Regions from separate parts of the Citrobacter sp. KH_055_1 genome, predicted to be linked through region 1. Evidence: predicted binding sites of a transcription regulator. Region 1 holds the regulator's gene; the other holds the start of a gene.
The links. The regulator PurR, encoded in region 1, represses purine synthesis genes. The targets are predictions, from matches to a motif close to CANGCAAACGTTTGCNTG.
Positions count from the first base shown of each region.

Region 1 (4,334 bases):
AATAATCAGCAACCAGCGCCTGCCATATAACCGACGCCGCACAGACGCCCACAGCCTGGATAAAGCGCAACACCAGCAAGCCGGTGGCGTTTTCGACCCAAAGCATGCCAAGACTGCTCAGCGCGAAGATGGAGAGGCCCAGTAGCAAAATAGGCTTGCGGCCATAATGGTCGGAGAGTGGCCCCCACAGAAGTTGCGCGATGGCAAAACCCGCCAAGAACAGGCTAAGGCTGGCGCTGACGGCTGATGCTGGGGTTTGCAAATCGGACTGAATAGCCGCAAATGCTGGCAAATACATATCCGTTGCCAGAAAACCGAGCACGCTAAGACCTGCCAGCCAGACTAAAAACCCTTTTCCAGGTTGCATCATTATTTCTCTTTATAAGCAATAGAACAGTGCCGCTGAGTGTAGTGAGTGAAATTCTTGCTGTGAAACGCTAATATTTGCTTATTGATTTCAAATTTTTTGCAGGCAGAGTATGTGGTCAGAATATTCCCTTGAAGTGGTGGATGCAGTCGCACGCAACGGCAGCTTTAGTTCTGCCGCCCAGGAGTTGCACCGCGTGCCTTCGGCGGTGAGCTATACCGTGCGTCAACTGGAGGAGTGGCTGGCTGTGCCTCTTTTCGAACGTCGCCATCGGGATGTGGAATTAACCCCCGCCGGGGCGTGTTTTTTAAAAGAAGGGCGCTCTGTTATCAAAAAAATGCAGATCACTCGCCAACAATGTCAGCAAATTGCCAACGGCTGGCGTGGGCAACTGGCGATTGCCGTCGATAATATTGTCAGGCCGGAACGGACCCGACAGATGATTGTGGATTTCTACCGTCATTTTGATGATGTGGAGTTAATCGTTTTTCAGGAGGTGTTTAACGGCGTCTGGGATGCGTTATCGGACGGGCGCGTGGAGTTGGCGATTGGCGCGACGCAGGCTATTCCGGTAGGGGGGCGCTATACGTTTCGCGATATGGGAATGTTGAGCTGGAACTGCGTGGTGGCAAGTCATCATCCGCTGGCGTCGATGCCGGGACCGCTCAGTGACGATACGTTGCGCAACTGGCCGTCGCTGGTACGAGAAGACACCTCCCGTACGTTGCCAAAACGTATTACCTGGCTACTGGATAACCAAAAAAGGGTGGTAGTGCCTGACTGGGAGTCATCTGCCACCTGTTTATCGGCTGGACTCTGTGTTGGGATGGTGCCAACGCATTTTTCCAAACCGTGGATCGACAGCGGAAAATGGGTTGCACTACAGCTTGAAAATCCCTTTCCTGATGCCGCGTGTTGCCTGACCTGGCAGCAAAACGATACGTCACCCGCACTGAGATGGCTGCTGGACTATTTAGGGGACAGTGAAACGTTGAATAAAGAGTGGCTGCGGGAGCCAGAGTAAGGCTCCCGCACAACAGATTATCGACGATAATCGCGGAACGGACCATCGGCCACGGAGCGACGTTCTACCAGGCGCGGGTGCACCTCAATAGACTGTGACTCTTCGCGTTTATTCACGATACGGTCTAACAGCATGTTAAAGGCCGTTTCACCGAGCGAATCTTTTGGCTGATGAATGGTGGTTAATGCCGGGGTGAAGAAGCGGGCGTTACGCACGTTGTCGTAACCAATCAGCGACACATCTTGCGGGACGCGCAGGCCCATCTCGTCAGCGGCGCAAAGCGCGCCCATCGCCATGATATCACCACCACAGAAGACGGCGGTCGGGCGGTGCGACTGGGAGAGGATCTGCTGCATGGCGCGATACCCGGATTCAGGCTCAAAATCGCCCTGGACAATCCAGTTGTCAGGCACTTTAATCAGCGCTTCTTCCATCGCCTTCATAAAGCCCGCCAGGCGTCCGGCGCCGGTGTTACGCTCCATAGGTCCTGGGATCACACCAATCTCGCGATGACCGCGTTCAACCAGATAACGGCCTGCCATATAACCGCCTTCAAAGGCGTTATCGATGACCGTATCGGTAAAATCGGCTTTGGCTTCGCCCCAATCCATCACCACCATCGGAATATGGCGATATTCTTCGAGCATGGAAAGCAGAGGTTCCGGGTATTCAGAACACATCACCAGCAGACCATCTACGCGCTTCTGCGCCATCATGGAGAGGTAGGCCTGCTGTTTCTCGAGGCTGTTCCACGCGTTGCCCAGAATCAGCGTATAGCCTTTCTGGAAGCAGTTTTTCTCAACGGCTTCGATGATTTCCGCAAAGTAGGCGGCTTCGCTGCTGGTCGCCAACAAGCCAATCGATTTAGTGTGATTCACCTTCAGACTGCGTGCCACCGCGCTTGGGGAATAATGTAGTTCTTTAATTGCTGCCCAGACGGCATTGCGCGTTTCTTCCGCGACAAAGCGTGTTTTGTTAATTACGTGTGATACGGTTGTAGTGGAAACGTTTGCTCGCTTCGCTACATCTTTAATTGTTGCCATTACATCTCACTCCAGACCATATCCTAAGTTCCTGAGAATACTCCAGGTAAACGTTTGCCTTCACACACCCTTCGCGCAACATCAGGGTTGCGGTACGCCAGGAAAACGACACGGAACGTCAGGAAGGGGTCAATGGCCGGTACGCTAATCAAGTAAGCGTGGAATTTTGTCTGATCTTTACGAAAAGGGGAAGAGTTAAAAGCATTTATCAATATAAATCGTGAGAGATTTTTACCTTCAAGTGTGCAAAAATGCGCAATATCACTTTTTGTGTGGGAATAAAAAGGAGAAAACTTGATGAGCACCGATCTGAAATTTTCGTTAGTCACCACCATTATTGTTCTGGGTTTGATTGTTGCCAGTGGTTTAACCGCCGCGCTGCATTGATGTATCGCCGAGGGAGAGCTATCTCCCTCATCCCGCCAACCCGTCCCCCCACTGCTATTGTTTGCAAATAAGCAAAAGTCTTTTGCATTTTTGTTAACTTTATTATTTTTGCGATCAATGTCATGCTTTTGACTCTTATTCTGTGTCGTGCCACGGCTCGACGTTACGGAGTCGCTGTATGAAAATAAATTATCCACTACTGGCGCTGGCGATAGGGGCGTTTGGTATCGGCACGACAGAGTTTTCTCCGATGGGGTTATTACCCGTCATCGCTAAAGGCGTCGATGTCTCGATTCCGGCGGCAGGGATGCTAATTAGCGCCTATGCGGTAGGGGTGATGGTCGGTGCACCGTTAATGACCTTATTGCTTTCTCATCGCGGGCGCCGCAATGCGCTGATTTTTCTGATGGCGATTTTTACGCTCGGCAACGTGCTGTCGGCGTTATCTCCCGATTACACTACTCTGATGCTGTCGCGTATTCTGACCAGTCTTAACCATGGGGCCTTTTTTGGTCTCGGCTCGGTTGTAGCGGCAAGCGTGGTGCCAAAGCACAAACAGGCCAGCGCTGTCGCCACCATGTTTATGGGACTCACCATCGCCAATATTGGTGGCGTTCCTGCAGCGACCTGGCTGGGTGAAACCATCGGCTGGCGCATGTCCTTTATGGCAACGGCGGGTCTGGGGGTTATCTCGATGGTCAGCCTGTTCTTCTCGTTGCCGAAAGGCGGAGCAGGGGAGCGCCCGAACGTGCGCAGAGAGCTGGCGGTGCTCATGCGCCCGCAGGTGGTGTCAGCGTTGCTGACTACTGTGCTGGGCGCCGGTGCGATGTTCACGCTCTATACCTATATTTCACCGGTGCTACATAGCATCACCCATGCCACGCCTGCCTTTGTAACCGGAATGCTGGTGCTGATTGGCGTCGGGTTCTCAATCGGTAACTATCTGGGCGGCAAGCTGGCGGACCGCTCAGTCAACGGCACGCTGAAAGGCTTCTTACTGCTATTGATGGTGATTATGCTGGCAATCCCGTTACTGGCGCGTAGTGAATTGGGTGCAGCCATCAGCATGGTAGTCTGGGGCGCGGCAACCTTTGCGGTAGTTCCGCCGTTACAGATGCGTGTGATGCGCGTTGCCAGCGACGCGCCGGGCTTATCATCCTCGGTCAACATTGGTGCGTTTAATCTGGGGAATGCGCTAGGTGCGGCGGCGGGTGGCGCAGTGATATCGGGTGGTTTAGGTTACAGTTTTGTCCCGGTGATGGGGGCAATTGTGGCTGGGATGGCGTTGCTACTGGTCTTTGTCTCCGCGAGAAAACAGCCTGACGAGGCCTGCAGCGTCACGAACTAACGCTAAAACGCAGAAGGGAGTCCCTTCTGCGTTATCATTTTTATGCTGCGAAGTTTTTCGCAACAAACTCCCAGTTCACCAGCGCCCAGAAATGTTCCAGGTAGCCAGGACGCGCGTTGCGATAGTCGATGTAGTAGGCGTGTTCCCACACATCAACGGTCATCA
Region 1 is NZ_CM174473.1:2,445,929-2,450,262, reverse strand. It holds gene punC (purine nucleoside transporter PunC) at 1-367, opposite strand, end outside; gene punR (DNA-binding transcriptional activator PunR) at 480-1,391, shown strand; gene purR (HTH-type transcriptional repressor PurR) at 1,409-2,434, opposite strand; gene cydH (cytochrome bd-I accessory subunit CydH) at 2,732-2,821, shown strand; gene AC3ITF_RS11405 (MFS transporter) at 3,000-4,169, shown strand; gene sodB (superoxide dismutase [Fe]) at 4,210-4,334, opposite strand, start outside.

Region 2 (4,334 bases), 1.2 Mb from region 1:
CGCCAATAATCAGGCGCAAACTGCCGCGGCAGCCATGCTGGGGCTGACACTCCCGACGCTACCTCCGCCCTGGTTCTGGACCGATCAGTTCAGCGACAACCTGCAGTTTATTGGCGATATGCGTAGTGATGGCTGGGTCGTGCGCGGCAGTCCAGATGACGGCAAGGCTATCTGGTTTAACCTGCAAAACGAGGTGATAGTCGGCGCGGTAACGCTCAACCAGGGACGAGAAATGCGGCAGCTGCGCAAGTGGATTCAGGCAAAGAAAAAGCCGCTGTTAGCGGCTTTACTTGATGAGACGGTGACGCTTAAGTCGATATAACTGCCGGATGGCACTGCGTTTATCCGGCCTACAAGTAACTCATATGTAGGCCGGATAAGGTGTTTACACCGCCATCCGGCAATCCGTATGACTTATGCGTAAACCGGGAAGCGAGCGCAGATATCCAGCACTTTGGCTTTAATGCGTTCGATAGTGGCTTCATCATTGATGTTGTCCAGAATGTCACACATCCAGCCAGCCAGTTCTTTCACTTCCGCTTCTTTAAAGCCGCGACGGGTCACTGCCGGAGAACCAATACGGACACCGGAGGTCACGAACGGGCTCTTCGGATCGTTCGGTACGCTGTTTTTGTTAACCGTGATGTTCGCACGGCCCAGCGCCGCATCGGCTTCTTTACCGGTCAAGTTTTTGTCGACCAGATCCAGCAGGAACAGGTGGTTTTCAGTGCCGCCAGAAACCACTTTGTAGCCGCGGTTCAGGAACACTTCAACCATCGCTTTGGCGTTTTTCGCAACCTGCTGCTGGTAAACTTTGAACTCTGGCTCCATCGCTTCTTTCAGCGCCACAGCTTTTGCCGCGATCACGTGCATCAGCGGGCCGCCCTGTGCGCTTGGGAACACAGCGGAGTTCAGTTTTTTGTACAGCTCTTCGCTGCCGTCTTTTGCCAGGATCAGGCCGCCGCGCGGACCCGCCAGGGTTTTGTGGGTCGTGGTGGTAACAACGTGTGCATGCGGAACCGGGTTCGGGTATACGCCTGCAGCAATCAGACCGGCAACGTGTGCCATGTCGACGAACAGGTATGCACCGATGCTGTCAGCGATTTCACGCATTTTTGCCCAGTCAACCACACCGGAGTACGCAGAGAAGCCACCGATAATCATCTTCGGTTTGTGGGCCTGAGCCTGCTTAGCCATGTCTTCGTAGTCAATCTTGCCGGATTCATCGATGCCGTAAGGGACGATGTTGTACAGTTTGCCGGAGAAGTTGACCGGGGAACCGTGAGTCAGGTGACCGCCTTGCGCCAGGTTCATACCCAGAACGGTATCGCCCGGCTGCAGCAGCGCAGTGTAGACCGCGAAGTTAGCCTGAGAACCCGAGTGCGGTTGGACGTTAGCGTAGTCGGCACCAAACAGCTCTTTCGCGCGGTCAATCGCCAGTTGTTCAACGATATCCACATACTCGCAACCGCCGTAGTAGCGCTTGCCCGGATAACCTTCAGCGTATTTGTTGGTCAGCTGAGAACCCTGCGCCTGCATGACACGCGGGCTGGTGTAGTTTTCGGAGGCGATCAGTTCGATGTGCTCTTCCTGACGTACTTTTTCCTGCTCCATAGCCTGCCACAGTTCGGCATCATAATCGGCAATGTTCATTTCACGCTTTAACATCCGCATCTCCTGACTCAGCTAACAATAGAATTTCGGCCTAAAAAGGCAGTCCTGTTGGACGACGGCCAACAGTATAACCGAATCAATCTTCGATAACAGGTCTTGACAAAGGATTTTACGCAAACGATTACCTTCACAGCACACAAGGCTTTGGAGAATAATAACATGGCAAATTTCAACGGATTTCTTTTCAGGTTTGTGATGCAGATTTTTCAAGTTGTAACCTTTACAACGCAAAGTTACAAAGAACCATTTACAATGCAGGGGTATTTTTTATAAGATGTATTTGACATACATCATTAAAGCCTCAGATAAAGGAAGACCGTATGCTTGACGCACAAACCATCGCTACAGTGAAAGCCACTATTCCCCTGCTGGTCGAAACCGGCCCGAAACTGACCGCCCATTTCTACGATCGCATGTTTACGCATAACCCAGAACTCAAAGAAATTTTCAACATGAGTAACCAGCGTAATGGCGATCAGCGTGAAGCGTTGTTTAACGCTATCGCCGCTTACGCCAGCAATATCGACAACCTGGCGGCGCTGTTGCCTGCGGTCGAAAAAATTGCCCAGAAGCATACCAGCTTCCAGATTCAGCCTGAGCAGTACAACATCGTGGGCGGTCACCTGCTGGCAACGCTGGACGAGATGTTCAGCCCAGGGCAAGAAGTGCTGGACGCGTGGGGTAAAGCGTATGGCGTGCTGGCTAACGTCTTCATCAACCGCGAAGCGCAGATTTACAGTGAGAACGCCAACAAAAATGGCGGCTGGGAAGGTACTCGTCCCTTCCGCATTGTGGCAAAAACACCGCGTAGCGCATTAATTACCAGCTTTGAGTTTGAGCCCGTCGACGGCGGTGCGGTGGCTGAATACCATCCGGGGCAGTATCTGGGCGTCTGGCTTAAGCCGGAAGGTTTCCCGCATCAGGAAATTCGTCAGTACTCTCTGACCCGCAAACCGGATGGCAAGGGCTACCGCATTGCAGTTAAGCGTGAAGACGGCGGTCAGGTTTCAAGCTGGCTGCATAACCATGCGAAAGTCGGTGACATCGTTCATTTAGCCGCACCGGCAGGCGATTTCTTTATGGATGTCGCCACCGATACTCCGGTGTCGCTGATTTCCGCAGGCGTTGGTCAGACCCCGATGCTGGCAATGCTGGATACACTGGCGAAAGCCGGACACACGGCGCAGGTAAACTGGTTCCACGCGGCAGAAAACGGCGATGTGCATGCCTTTGCTGATGAAGTGAATGAGCTGGGCAACTCACTGCCGCGCTTTAGTGCCCACACCTGGTATCGTGAACCGAATGAAGCAGACCGTGAAAAAGGCGCGTATGACAGCGTGGGCCTGATGGATCTGAATAAACTGGAAGGTGCAATCAGCGATCCGGCGATGCAGTTTTATCTGTGCGGTCCAGTCGGCTTTATGCAGTTTGCCGCGAAGCAGCTGATCGGTCTGGGTGTGAAGAACGAGAATATTCATTACGAATGCTTCGGTCCGCATAAAGTCCTGTAATTACGTCATGCCTGATGGCGCTGCGCTTATCAGGCCTACGGGGTTTTGTAGGCCTGATAAGGTGTTTACACCGCCATCCGGCAAGCACGGCGCGGCTTAAATTGCTGCGTCGTCTTCTTCGCCAGTACGGATACGCACCACGCGTGCCACGTCAAAGACAAAAATCTTACCGTCGCCAATTTTACCCGTTTGAGCCGTGCGAATAATGGTATCGACACAGGTATCCACGATGTCGTCGGTAACCACAATTTCAATTTTTACCTTCGGCAGAAAATCCACCATGTACTCCGCACCACGGTACAGCTCGGTATGGCCCTTCTGACGGCCAAAGCCTTTCACTTCCGTTACGGTCATACCGGTAATGCCCACTTCTGCCAGCGCTTCGCGGACGTCGTCGAGCTTGAAGGGTTTAATAATCGCATCAATCTTTTTCATGGTTTTCCTGTCGTTTTTATCGCGTAACCGGCTGCTCACCGTATCATAAATCAGTCGTATTTACGGTGCTACTCTTTAAAGTCGTTTGCATCCAGCTCATGTCGAGAAAGCAATTTATAGAATTCGGTGCGGTTGCGCCCCGCCATTCGCGCTGCGTGGGTCACGTTGCCTTTGGTTATTTGCAGCAGCTTACGCAGGTAGTTCAGTTCAAACTGGTTACGCGCTTCAACAAAGGTTGGCAAGGCGGTATTTTCACCTTCCAGCGCCTGCTCTACCAGCGCGTCACTGATCACTGGCGATGAGGTGAGCGCCACGCATTGTTCGATAACGTTGACCAGTTGACGCACGTTGCCCGGCCAGCTGGCGGTCATTAAACGCTTCATGGCATCGGTCGAGAATGCGCGCACAAACGGTTTGTGCCGTTCAGCGGACTGACGCAGCAGATGGTTTGCCAGCAAGGGAATGTCTTCCGTACGTTCAGCCAGCGGCGGGATCTTCAGGCTCACCACGTTAAGGCGGTAGTAGAGATCCTCACGGAATTCGCCCCGCGCCATCGCTTTGGGTAAGTCGCGGTGCGTTGCGGAGACAATCCGCACGTCAATGTCGATATCACGGTTGCTGCCAAGGGGGCGAACTTTACGCTCCTGCAACACACGCAGCAATTTCACCTGCAATGGAGCGGGCATATCGCCTATCTCATCCAGAAACAGCGTC
Region 2 is NZ_CM174473.1:1,271,883-1,276,216, reverse strand. It holds gene hcaD (phenylpropionate dioxygenase ferredoxin reductase subunit) at 1-322, shown strand, start outside; gene glyA (serine hydroxymethyltransferase) at 415-1,668, opposite strand; gene hmpA (NO-inducible flavohemoprotein) at 1,995-3,185, shown strand; partial or broken gene AC3ITF_RS05970 (hypothetical protein) at 3,190-3,285, shown strand; gene glnB (nitrogen regulatory protein P-II) at 3,282-3,620, opposite strand; gene glrR (two-component system response regulator GlrR) at 3,689-4,334, opposite strand, start outside.
Region 2: a site for PurR is predicted at 1,785-1,802, ahead of glyA (serine hydroxymethyltransferase). Genes of this name have one in related genera too.